2 regions of the Sanguibacter antarcticus genome follow, and region 2 is predicted to be linked to the other one. Evidence: predicted binding sites of a transcription regulator. Region 2 holds the regulator's gene; the other holds the start of a gene.

Region 1 (4,840 bases), 2.8 Mb from region 2:
AACGCCGCGCTCTCCGCCGCGGACTACCAGATGGTGCTGCTCATCGTGGACTCCGAGCGAGACACCGAACGCGTCTCGCGCTACCTGAGCGGCAGCTACGCCGACGGCGTGATCATGGTCTCGGCCCGTACCCACGACCCGATCACCCGGGTCATCGAGAAGATCGGGCTGCCGGCCACCTTCGTCGGGCATCCTCCAGACGTCACCCAGATGGCGTTCGTCGGCATCGACAACCGCGCCTCGGCACGAGCCATCACCGAACGGCTCGTCGCGACCGGACGGTCACGGATCGGGATGATCGCCGCGGCTCTCGACCGCGACTCAGGAGCCGACCGGCTCGCCGGTTTCCGGGACGCGCTCGGCGACCGGTTCGACGCGAACCTCGTGGAAGCGGTGCCGCTCTACGAGTTCGCCTCCGGCGTGACCGCCATGCAAGAGCTGCTCCGACGCGAGCCACAGATCGACGGGGTGTTCGCAGCCTCCGACGCCGTCGCCGCGGGCGCGATGAACGCGCTGCGCTCAGCAGGCCGCTCGATCCCCCAGGACGTCGGCATCGTGGGATTCGACGACAGCACGTGGGCACTGCGCACCAAACCCCAGCTGTCGACCGTCCACCAGCCCGCACAGGGCCTCGGCGCGGCGGCCGCAGCATCCGTGCTCAGCCAGCTGCACGGCGAGACGCCCCCGGCGGGCGGCGTCCTGCTCGACACCCCGGTCGTCTGGCGCGGCTCGGCCTAGCAGCAGACAGACCGGCCAGGCACAGCCACCCGGCCAGGCACAGCAGACCGTCGAGACACAGAAGAGCTGGCCTGCCCCGAACGTTCCGGGACAGGCCAGCTCTTCTGTGCAGGTGCTAGCGGATCAGAAGTCCATTCCGCCCATGCCGCCGTCGCCACCGGGCATCGCCGGCTGCTTCTCCGGCTTGTCCGCGACGACTGCCTCGGTGGTGAGGAAGAGGGCCGCGATCGAGGCTGCGTTCTGCAGAGCAGAGCGCGTCACCTTGACCGGGTCGTTCACACCAGCCGCGAGCAGGTCCTCGTACACGCCGGTCGCGGCGTTGAGGCCGTGGCCGGAGGGGAGGTTGCGGACCTTCTCGGCCACGACTCCACCCTCGAGACCAGCGTTGATCGCGATCTGCTTGAGCGGAGCGTCGATCGCGAGACGCACGATCGTCGCGCCGGTCGCCTCGTCGCCCTCGAGGTCGGTGATCGCCGACGTCTCGAACGCGAGCTTGCCAGCCTGGATGAGAGCGACGCCACCACCGGCGACGATGCCCTCTTCGACAGCTGCCTTGGCGTTGCGCACAGCGTCCTCGATGCGGTGCTTGCGCTCCTTGAGCTCGACCTCGGTCGCTGCACCGGCCTTGATGACCGCGACACCGCCCGCGAGCTTGGCGAGGCGCTCCTGGAGCTTCTCGCGGTCGTAGTCGGAGTCCGACTTCTCGATCTCGGCGCGGATCTGCTTGACGCGACCAGCGATCTGGTCGACGTCGCCAGAGCCCTCGACGATGGTCGTCTCGTCCTTGGAGACGACGACCTTGCGTGCCTGACCGAGGAGGTCGAGCGTCGCGGTCTCGAGCTTGAGGCCGACGGTCTCCGAGATGACCTGAGCACCCGTGAGGATGGCGATGTCCTGGAGGATCGCCTTGCGGCGGTCTCCGAAGCCCGGAGCCTTGACGGCGACGGACTTGAACGTGCCACGGATCTTGTTGAGCACGAGAGTCGCGAGAGCCTCGCCCTCGACGTCCTCAGCGATGATGAGGAGCGAACGGCCAGACTTCATGACCTGGTCGAGCAGCGGCAGGAGGTCCTTGACGCTGGAGATCTTCGACTCGACGAGCAGGACGTACGGGTCTTCGAGGACCGCTTCCTGACGCTCGGCGTCCGTCTCGAAGTAGCGAGCGAGGAAGCCCTTGTCGAAGCGCATGCCCTCGGTCAGCTCCAGCTCGAGGCCGAACGTGTTCGACTCCTCGACGGTGATGACGCCTTCCTTGCCGACCTTGTCGAGCGCCTCGGCGATGAGCGCGCCGATGGCCGGGTCCCCGGCGGAGATGGAGGCCGTGGCCGCGATCTCTTCCTTGGTCTCGATCTCCTTGGCGGCGCTGACGAGCTGCGCGATGACAGCCTCGACGGCCTTCTCGATCCCACGCTTGAGCGCGATGGGGTTGGAGCCGGCTGCGACGTTGCGCAGGCCCTCGCGCACGAGTGCCTGTGCGAGGACGGTGGCGGTGGTGGTGCCGTCGCCAGCGACGTCGTCCGTCTTCTTGGCGACCTCCTTGACGAGCTCGGCGCCGATCTTCTCGAACGGTTCTTCGAGCTCGATCTCCTTGGCGATGCTCACACCATCGTTCGTGATGGTGGGCGCGCCCCACTTCTTGTCGAGGACGACGTTGCGGCCCTTGGGGCCGAGCGTGACCTTCACGGTGTCGGCGAGGATGTTGAGTCCACGCTCCATACCGCGACGGGCCTCCTCGTTGAAGGCAATGATCTTTGCCATTGGGGTGTGATCCTCCGCTGTGGCGTGTGAGTGGTCGAGTGGCGCCCGCGACGGACGGTCTGGTCCTGCTGCGTTCATGTCACGCAGCGCGGTCCAGGCCTCACCGATCGACCGATGTTCTGTCACTCTCCTAGTGAGAGTGCTAACGCCATTATTGGCACTCGGACCCCGAGAGTGCAAGACCACGCGCCCCTGTGTCTGCGGCACGGTCACCGGAACGGCGCGGGGCCGCGCACGAGCGGGCACGCGTGACCTCCGACACGACGCCCCGGACGGTGCCAGACGCTCGGTTCAGGCGCCTGGAGCAAGGCTGGGCAGCGCACGGATCCCGAAGCGGTCGCGCAGGACGCGCCCTGCGGCGTACCAACCGCTAAGGCCGTGCACACCAGGCCCGGGCGGGGTCGAGGACGAGCAGAGGTAGGCGCCCGGGACACCCGTCCGGTACGGGTCGAGACGCGGCGTGGGCCGCGCGACCATCTGCCACATCGTCACGGCGCCCGAGGCGATGTCGCCGCCGACGTAGTTCGCGTCGTGGTCGCTCATCCGCGCAGCCGGCACGCCGCGCGACGCGACGACGACGTCCCGGAACCCCGGCGCGAACCGTTCGATCTGCGAAGTGACCGTCTCGGTCGGGTCGACGGTGGAGCCCGCCGGGACGTGGGCATACGTCCACAGCGGCCGGAGCCCGCCGACGATCCGCCCCTCGTCGACCACCGACGGGTCGCTCAGCAGCACCATGGGGCGAGCCGCGTGCACACCCCGCGCGACGTCCGCCTCGGCACGCGCCATGTCCGCACGGCTCCCGCCGACGTGCACCGTGCCGGCGCGGGCGACCTCTGCGTTGGCCCAGGGCACGGGGCCGTCGAGGACGAAGTCGACCTTGGCGGCCGCGTTGCCGTAGCGAAAGCGCCGCAGCATCCGCTCCGCCCGTGGGCTGAGGCTCCCGTGGAGCACGTCGGCAGCCGTCCGGGGGCTCGTGTCGAACACGTAGGCGCGGGCCGGTGGGAGGTCGCGCCGGCTCCGGACCGGCGTGCCGGTGCGGATCTCGCCGCCGTGCGCGAGAAGGTCCGTGACCATGGCGTCCACGATGGCACCCGACCCGCCTCGCGGGATCGGCCATCCAGACGAGTGCGCGAGGGACCCGAGCAGGAGCGCCGTGCCGGCCGCCGCGAGCGACGGCACGCGCGTGATCGCGTGGGCAGCGACACCGGTGAGCAGGGCTGGGGCGACCTCCCCGCGGAAGCGTGCATCCCACAGCGGCGTCCCCTGCTCGAGCACAGCGAGCGCGAAGCGCGCCGCTCCGCCGAGACCGTGGACGACCTCGGGCGGGACGCTGCGCTTGTCACCGAGCGCGAGAGCGAGGACAGCGTCCTGAGCGTCGGCCAGCGGGCCGAGGAGGGAGCGCCACGCTGCACCGTCCGCCCCGAGACCGTGCACGGTGCGCTCGATGTCCTGGTACGCGACGCCTGCGCGCCCGCCGTCGAGAGGCTGGGCGTAGGACGCCTCCGGGTGCAGCAGCTCGACGCCGCGCGCACCGAGGTCGAACTCGCGGAAGAACGGCGAGGCGACCCCCATCGGGTGGACCGCAGAGCAGATGTCGTGGACCACTCCCTCGGCAAGGCCGAGGCTCGTGGTCCGCGCGCCTCCCCCAGCGGTCGTCTGCGCCTCGAGAACGAGGACGCGGAGTCCCGCGCGGGCGAGGGTCACCGCGGCGGAGAGCCCGTTAGGCCCTGATCCGACGACGACGACGTCCGCCACGGTCACTGACCGTAGTCGCCCGCCAGCACCGCAGAGACCGGACCGACGAGCGAGGGAGCCTCGTAGACGGTCGGGATCCCGAGGATGCGCGCGACCTCGGTGGCCTCAGCCTGGTCGTCGGTCGTCTTGTAGTACACGACCGAGTCGTCGACGGGGGTGCCCTCGTAGGTGGCCGCGGTGATGTCCGTCCAGCCCTCGGCCTCGAGGTCGCTGGCGGCGCTCGCCGCGAGACCCGCGATACCGGTGCTGTTGAGGACACGCACAGGTGTGCTGGTGTCTGTGGCGTCGTCGGTCGGTTCCTCCGTCGGCTCCACCGGTGTCTCGGTCGCAGGCGCCTCTTCGGCGGGAGTGTCCGACGCGGTGGCGTCGGGATCGGTCGTCTCGCTCGACGTCGGCGCAGCTGTCGCTGTCGCTGTCGGGGTGTCGTCAGAGTTGGACACCGAGTACACGATGCCGACAGCCAGGAGCGAGCACCCGAGCACCACGATCACGTAAGGCCAGGCGCGGGCCCATCTGGACCGGGGCGCGCGGTGGACTCCCGCAGGGACTCCGTCGCCGTCGACGTCGTCGAACTCGTCGGGTGGGT
Region 2 (4,840 bases):
CGGGCTCGTCGCGACCGGTGCGATCGGTGTCGCCTCCGCCGTGCTCATGGCTGTGACGTACCAGGTGGGCGAAGACCCGTCGCGTGTCTACTACGGCACCGACACCCACCTCTTCGGCCTCATGGCCGGTGCTTTCTTCGCCTTGTGGTTCGCGCCGCGCGAGCCAGGAGACGACGCTCGTCCGACCTGGTGGCGGGTGCATCGTCCGACCGTCGGGTGGGAGCGGTCCGCTGTGGTGCTCGTCGGGCTGCTGAGCGGGAGCGGGCTCGTCGTCCTGGCGCTCTTCCTCAGGACAGGATCACCGTTCACCTATCGCGGCGGGCTGGTGCTCGCGTCGGTCGCCACCGTCGGGGTCGTCGCGACGGTCGTCCGTGGGCAACGGGTGGCGCGTCTCGTGGAGAGAGGGCCGCTGCGGTGGGTGGGGCAGCGCTCGTACGGCCTCTACCTGTGGCACTGGCCCCTCGTCGTGCTGGTCGCTCAGGTGCTCGACGGGGCGCTTCCTGGGCACGCCTCGCAGCCTGTCGTTGCAGTGACGGCCACCGTCCTGACCCTCGTCGCAGCGTGGGCGTCCTACCGGTTCGTCGAGAAGCCGGTCCTCGACCACGGGCTGCGGGCCGTCGGCGCCGAGGTCGTCCGGCGCGCACGCGACCGCATCGATGCTGCCTGGATCGAACGCCACGGGGGATGGCGCACCCACGGGCGCCGCGCGAGGCTCGCTGCCTCCACCCTGGTCGTCGTGCTCGTCGTCGGGGCGGTCGGCGCGGCATTCGTCCGTGAGCCCGCGCAGTCCGCCCTCGAGGCCCAGATCCTCCGTGGGCAGGTGGTCGCTGACGCTACGACCCAGCACGAGGCACCGACGCCAGACGCGACAGAGCCGGGGGACGAGGCCGACCCAGGGAGCGCCGACGAGGGTGATGCGGCTCCCGAGCCGTCGAACGGACCGACGCCGACACCGACCGCGCCCGCGCCCGCACCAGCACCGGTTCCTGCCCCCGGACCGCCTCCTGGAGACCAGGTCACGGTCATCGGGGACTCCGTGACCCTCATCAGTGCGGCCGCGCTGACGGCCGCGCTGCCCGGCGTCTACATCGACGCCGCGGTCTCCCGTCAGATGAAGACGACACCCGAGGTCGTGGTCGGGCTGCGCGACGCCGGTGTGCTGCGCCCCTACGTGGTCGTCTCTCTCGCGACGAACAGCACGGTGACCGACAGGGTCATGGACGAGGCCATCACAGCGATCGGCGCCGACCACCACGTCGTGCTCGTCACCGGCTACGGCGACCGTCCATGGATCGGGCCGACCAACGACCAGATCCGGGCCGCCGCCACCAGGCACCCCAACGTCGTCGTCGCGGACTGGCAGAGCGCGCTGACGGCTGCCCCAGAGGGGATCGGCAAGGACGGCGTTCACCCTCAAGGCCCTGGCCAGGACCTCTACGCGAGCACGCTCGTCGCAGCGCTGACCGAGGCCGCGGGACGCGCCAGCACCGGCTGACGCGGTCCGTCAGGGGGCGGGCGCAGTGACGAAGTCGATGAGCTCTTCCACCCGGCCGAGCAACGACGGCTCGAGGTCCGCGTAGCTGCGCACCGTCCCGAGGATCTTCTTCCATCCCAGCGCCACGTCCGTCTGGCTCTCGGCCGGCCACCCGAGCTCGCGGAGGATCCCGTACTTCCACTCCGTGCCACGATCGATCACGGGCCAGGCCTCGAGGTCGATCCGGTCTGGCCGCACGGCCTGCCACACGTCGACGTACGGGTGGCCGAGGATGAGCACCCTGCCCCCGGGGAACTGACGCATGACGTCGTCGGCGATGCGCCGTTCTTTGCTGCCGGGCACGAGGTGGTCGACGAGGACACCGACCCGGCGGCTCGCGCTCGGACCGAACTCGGCGAGCGCGTCCGCGAGGTTGTCCACACCGTCGAGCCCCTCGACGACCACACCCTCGATCCGCAGGTCGTCGCCCCACACCTTCTCGACGAGCTCGGCGTCGTGCCGTCCCTCCACCCAGATGCGGCTCCCTCGAGCGACGCGTGCGCGTGCGCCCGCGACGGCTCTCGAGCCAGAGGCGGTGCGCGACGGTGGGACAGGGCCCGTCGACCGGTTCGCAGGGACGAGCTCGACCGGCTCGCCGTCGATCCAGAAGCCGGGACCGAGCGGGAAGGTACGGGTGCGTCGAGCGGCGTCTTCGAGGACGACGACGTGCATTCCGCCGGACTTCTCGGTCCGCAGGACTGCACCCACCCACCCGGTGGTGACCTCCTCGACGACGAGCCCGGGCTCAGCCGGGACAGGTCGGGAGACGGGGCGTGCGCTGCGCGTGCGGGACCCGGCGGACAGGACGTCGTGGGAGTAGCGTTCATGGCTCACGCGAGGAAGGCTAGCCGCACACCGGGGAGAGTGACCTGTGCGACACGTGGGCAGACGACCGCGGGCACGTCGTAGAATTAGCACTCAGGTTCGGTGAGTGCTACCAGGGTCGGTGCGTGCGACCGGCACAGAGACGGCACGAGGAGTGGAGGCAGGATGGCGGCTGGCGACGACCGCAGGCTCGACGTGCTCCGCGCGATCGTGGAGGACTACGTCCAGACGCGCGAGCCTGTCGGTTCCAAGGTGCTCGCTGAGCGCCATGCCCTCGGCGTCTCCTCCGCGACGATCCGCAACGACATGGCGGTGCTCGAGGAGGGCGGCTACATCGCGCAGCCCCACACGTCGGCCGGGCGCGTGCCCACCGACAAGGGCTACCGGATGTTCGTCGACAGGCTCTCCTCCGTCAAGGCGTTCTCCAGCGCGGAGAAGAGCGCGATCGAGACGTTCCTCGCCGGTGCGGTCGACCTCGACGACGTCGTCACGCGGGCCGGGCGGCTCCTCGCCCAGCTCACCGGCCAGGTCGCCGTCGTCCAGTACCCGTCGTTGCGACGTTCGGGGCTGCGTCACCTCGAGCTCGTCGTGCTCGGCGAGCGCAGGCTCCTCGTCGTCCTCATCACCGACACCGGCCGCGTCGAGCAGCGCACCCTCGAGCTGACCGAGCCTCCCGACGAGACCTTCCTCGTCGACCTCCGGACACGGCTCAACGTCGCCGCGGCCGGCCGCCGGCTCAAAGAGCTCCGGGCCGCTCTCACCACGCTCGCGGAGACCTACCACCCGGTCGATCGTGATCTTGTCGAGCGGATCGCGGACGTCATCACCGAGACGCTCTCCCAGGAGAGCGAAGAACGCATCGTGCTCGCCGGTACGGCGAACCTCGCCCAGGCGGGCATGCGGTTCGAGCACGCGCTGCGTCCTGTCCTCGAAGCGCTCGAAGAGCAGGTCGTCCTCCTCAACCTCCTCACGGAGATGGCGGAGGACTCCGCCGGCGTCAACGTGCGCATCGGTCGAGAGACGCAGCTCGCCGGGCTCTTCGAGACGTCCGTCGTCACGACCGGGTACGGCTCGGACGGTGACGCGGTCGCAACCATCGGCTCGATCGGCCCCACCCGGATGGACTACCCCGGCACCATCGCCGCCGTGCGAGCAGTCGCCCGCTATCTCTCGAGGATCCTCGGTTCGTGATCCTTCTCGTCAGACCCCGAGCAACCCCCACCAGAACGGCAGAGAGCATTCAGTGACTGATTACTACGAGATCCTCGGCGTCAGCCGGGACGCCAGCCACGACCAGATCAAGAAGGCGTACCGCAAGCTCGCGCGCGAGCTGCACCCGGACGTCGCCGGTCCAGAGGCCGAGGACAAGTTCAAGGACGTGTCCCGGGCCTATGAGGTGTTGTCCAACGCGGACAAGCGTCGCTCGTACGACATGGGCAGCGACCCGTCGGCTCCCGGCGGTGGCATGGGAGGCGGGTTCGGCTTCCAGGACATCTTCGAGACGTTCTTCGGCGGCGGGCAGGCCCAGCGCGGACCCATCCCACGCTCCCGCCGTGGCCAGGATGCCCTCATCCGGCTGGACCTCGACCTCGCGGAGACCGCGTTCGGCGTGCGCCGCGAGATCCCGGTCGAGACCGCGGTCGTCTGCGGCACCTGCTCCGGCTCGTGCTGCAGCCCCGGGACCTCGCCGCGGGTGTGCGACGTGTGCCACGGCCGCGGGACGGTCCAGCGGGTCGCACGCTCGTTCCTCGGCCAGGTCATGACGACCGCACCGTGCGCCGCGTGCCAGGGATTCGGGACGACGATCCCCGAGCCGTGCGCCGAGTGCGCCGGCGAGGGCCGCATCCGCAGCCGCCGGACGGTCGCCGTCGAGGTTCCCGCCGGCGTCGAGACGGGAACCCGGATCAAGCTGACGTCCCAGGGGGAGGTCGGCCCCGCAGGCGGGCCTGCCGGTGACCTCTACTTCGAGATCCGCGAGCGCAAGCACGAGACCTTCCTGCGCCGTGGTGACGATCTGCACTGCACGCTGGAGGTTCCGATGACGGCGGCCGTCCTCGGCACGGTCGTCGAGCTGCAGACGCTCGACGGGCCCGAGAAGCTCGACCTGCGCCCGGGGACGCAGCCCAGCCAGGTCATCACGCTCAAGGGCCTGGGGATCGGTCACCTGCACTCGACCGGCCGTGGCGACCTCAACGTCCATGTCGAGGTGCAGATCCCGAGCGGGTTGTCCGACGAGCAGGCGGAGCTGGTGCGCCAGCTGGCCGCGCTGCGCGGGGAAGAGCACGTCGACGGACAGATGTCGGCTGCGCACCCGGGTGTGTTCTCGCGGCTGCGTGACAAGTTCGCGGGTCGGTAGTGAGCGCGCCCGTCTTCCTCGCCGAGCCCGGCGCGCTGTCGTCGTGCGAGCCAGGGAGCACGTTCGTGCTCGACGGGGACGAGGGTCGGCACGCGGGTGTCGTCCAGCGGCGTGGCCCGGGGGAG

The links. Region 2 encodes HrcA, which represses chaperone genes, less so after heat shock. Its sites were predicted from a motif close to TTNGCACTCGNNNNNNNCGAGTGCNAA; they were not measured.
Region 1: a site for HrcA is predicted at 2,616-2,642, ahead of groL (chaperonin GroEL). Genes of this name have one in related genera too.

What each region holds. Positions count from the first base shown of each region.
Region 1 covers NZ_PDJG01000001.1:3,477,866-3,482,705, reverse strand. Annotated here, with positions in the region: gene ATL42_RS15925 (LacI family DNA-binding transcriptional regulator) at 1-738, shown strand, start outside; gene groL (chaperonin GroEL) at 862-2,496, opposite strand; gene ATL42_RS15915 (phytoene desaturase family protein) at 2,788-4,254, opposite strand; gene ATL42_RS15910 (LytR C-terminal domain-containing protein) at 4,257-4,840, opposite strand, start outside.
Region 2 covers NZ_PDJG01000001.1:700,543-705,382, forward strand. Annotated here, with positions in the region: gene ATL42_RS03120 (acyltransferase family protein) at 1-1,495, shown strand, start outside; gene ATL42_RS03125 (DUF3097 domain-containing protein) at 1,505-2,368, opposite strand; gene hrcA (heat-inducible transcriptional repressor HrcA) at 2,525-3,550, shown strand; gene dnaJ (molecular chaperone DnaJ) at 3,603-4,715, shown strand; gene ATL42_RS03140 (16S rRNA (uracil(1498)-N(3))-methyltransferase) at 4,715-4,840, shown strand, end outside.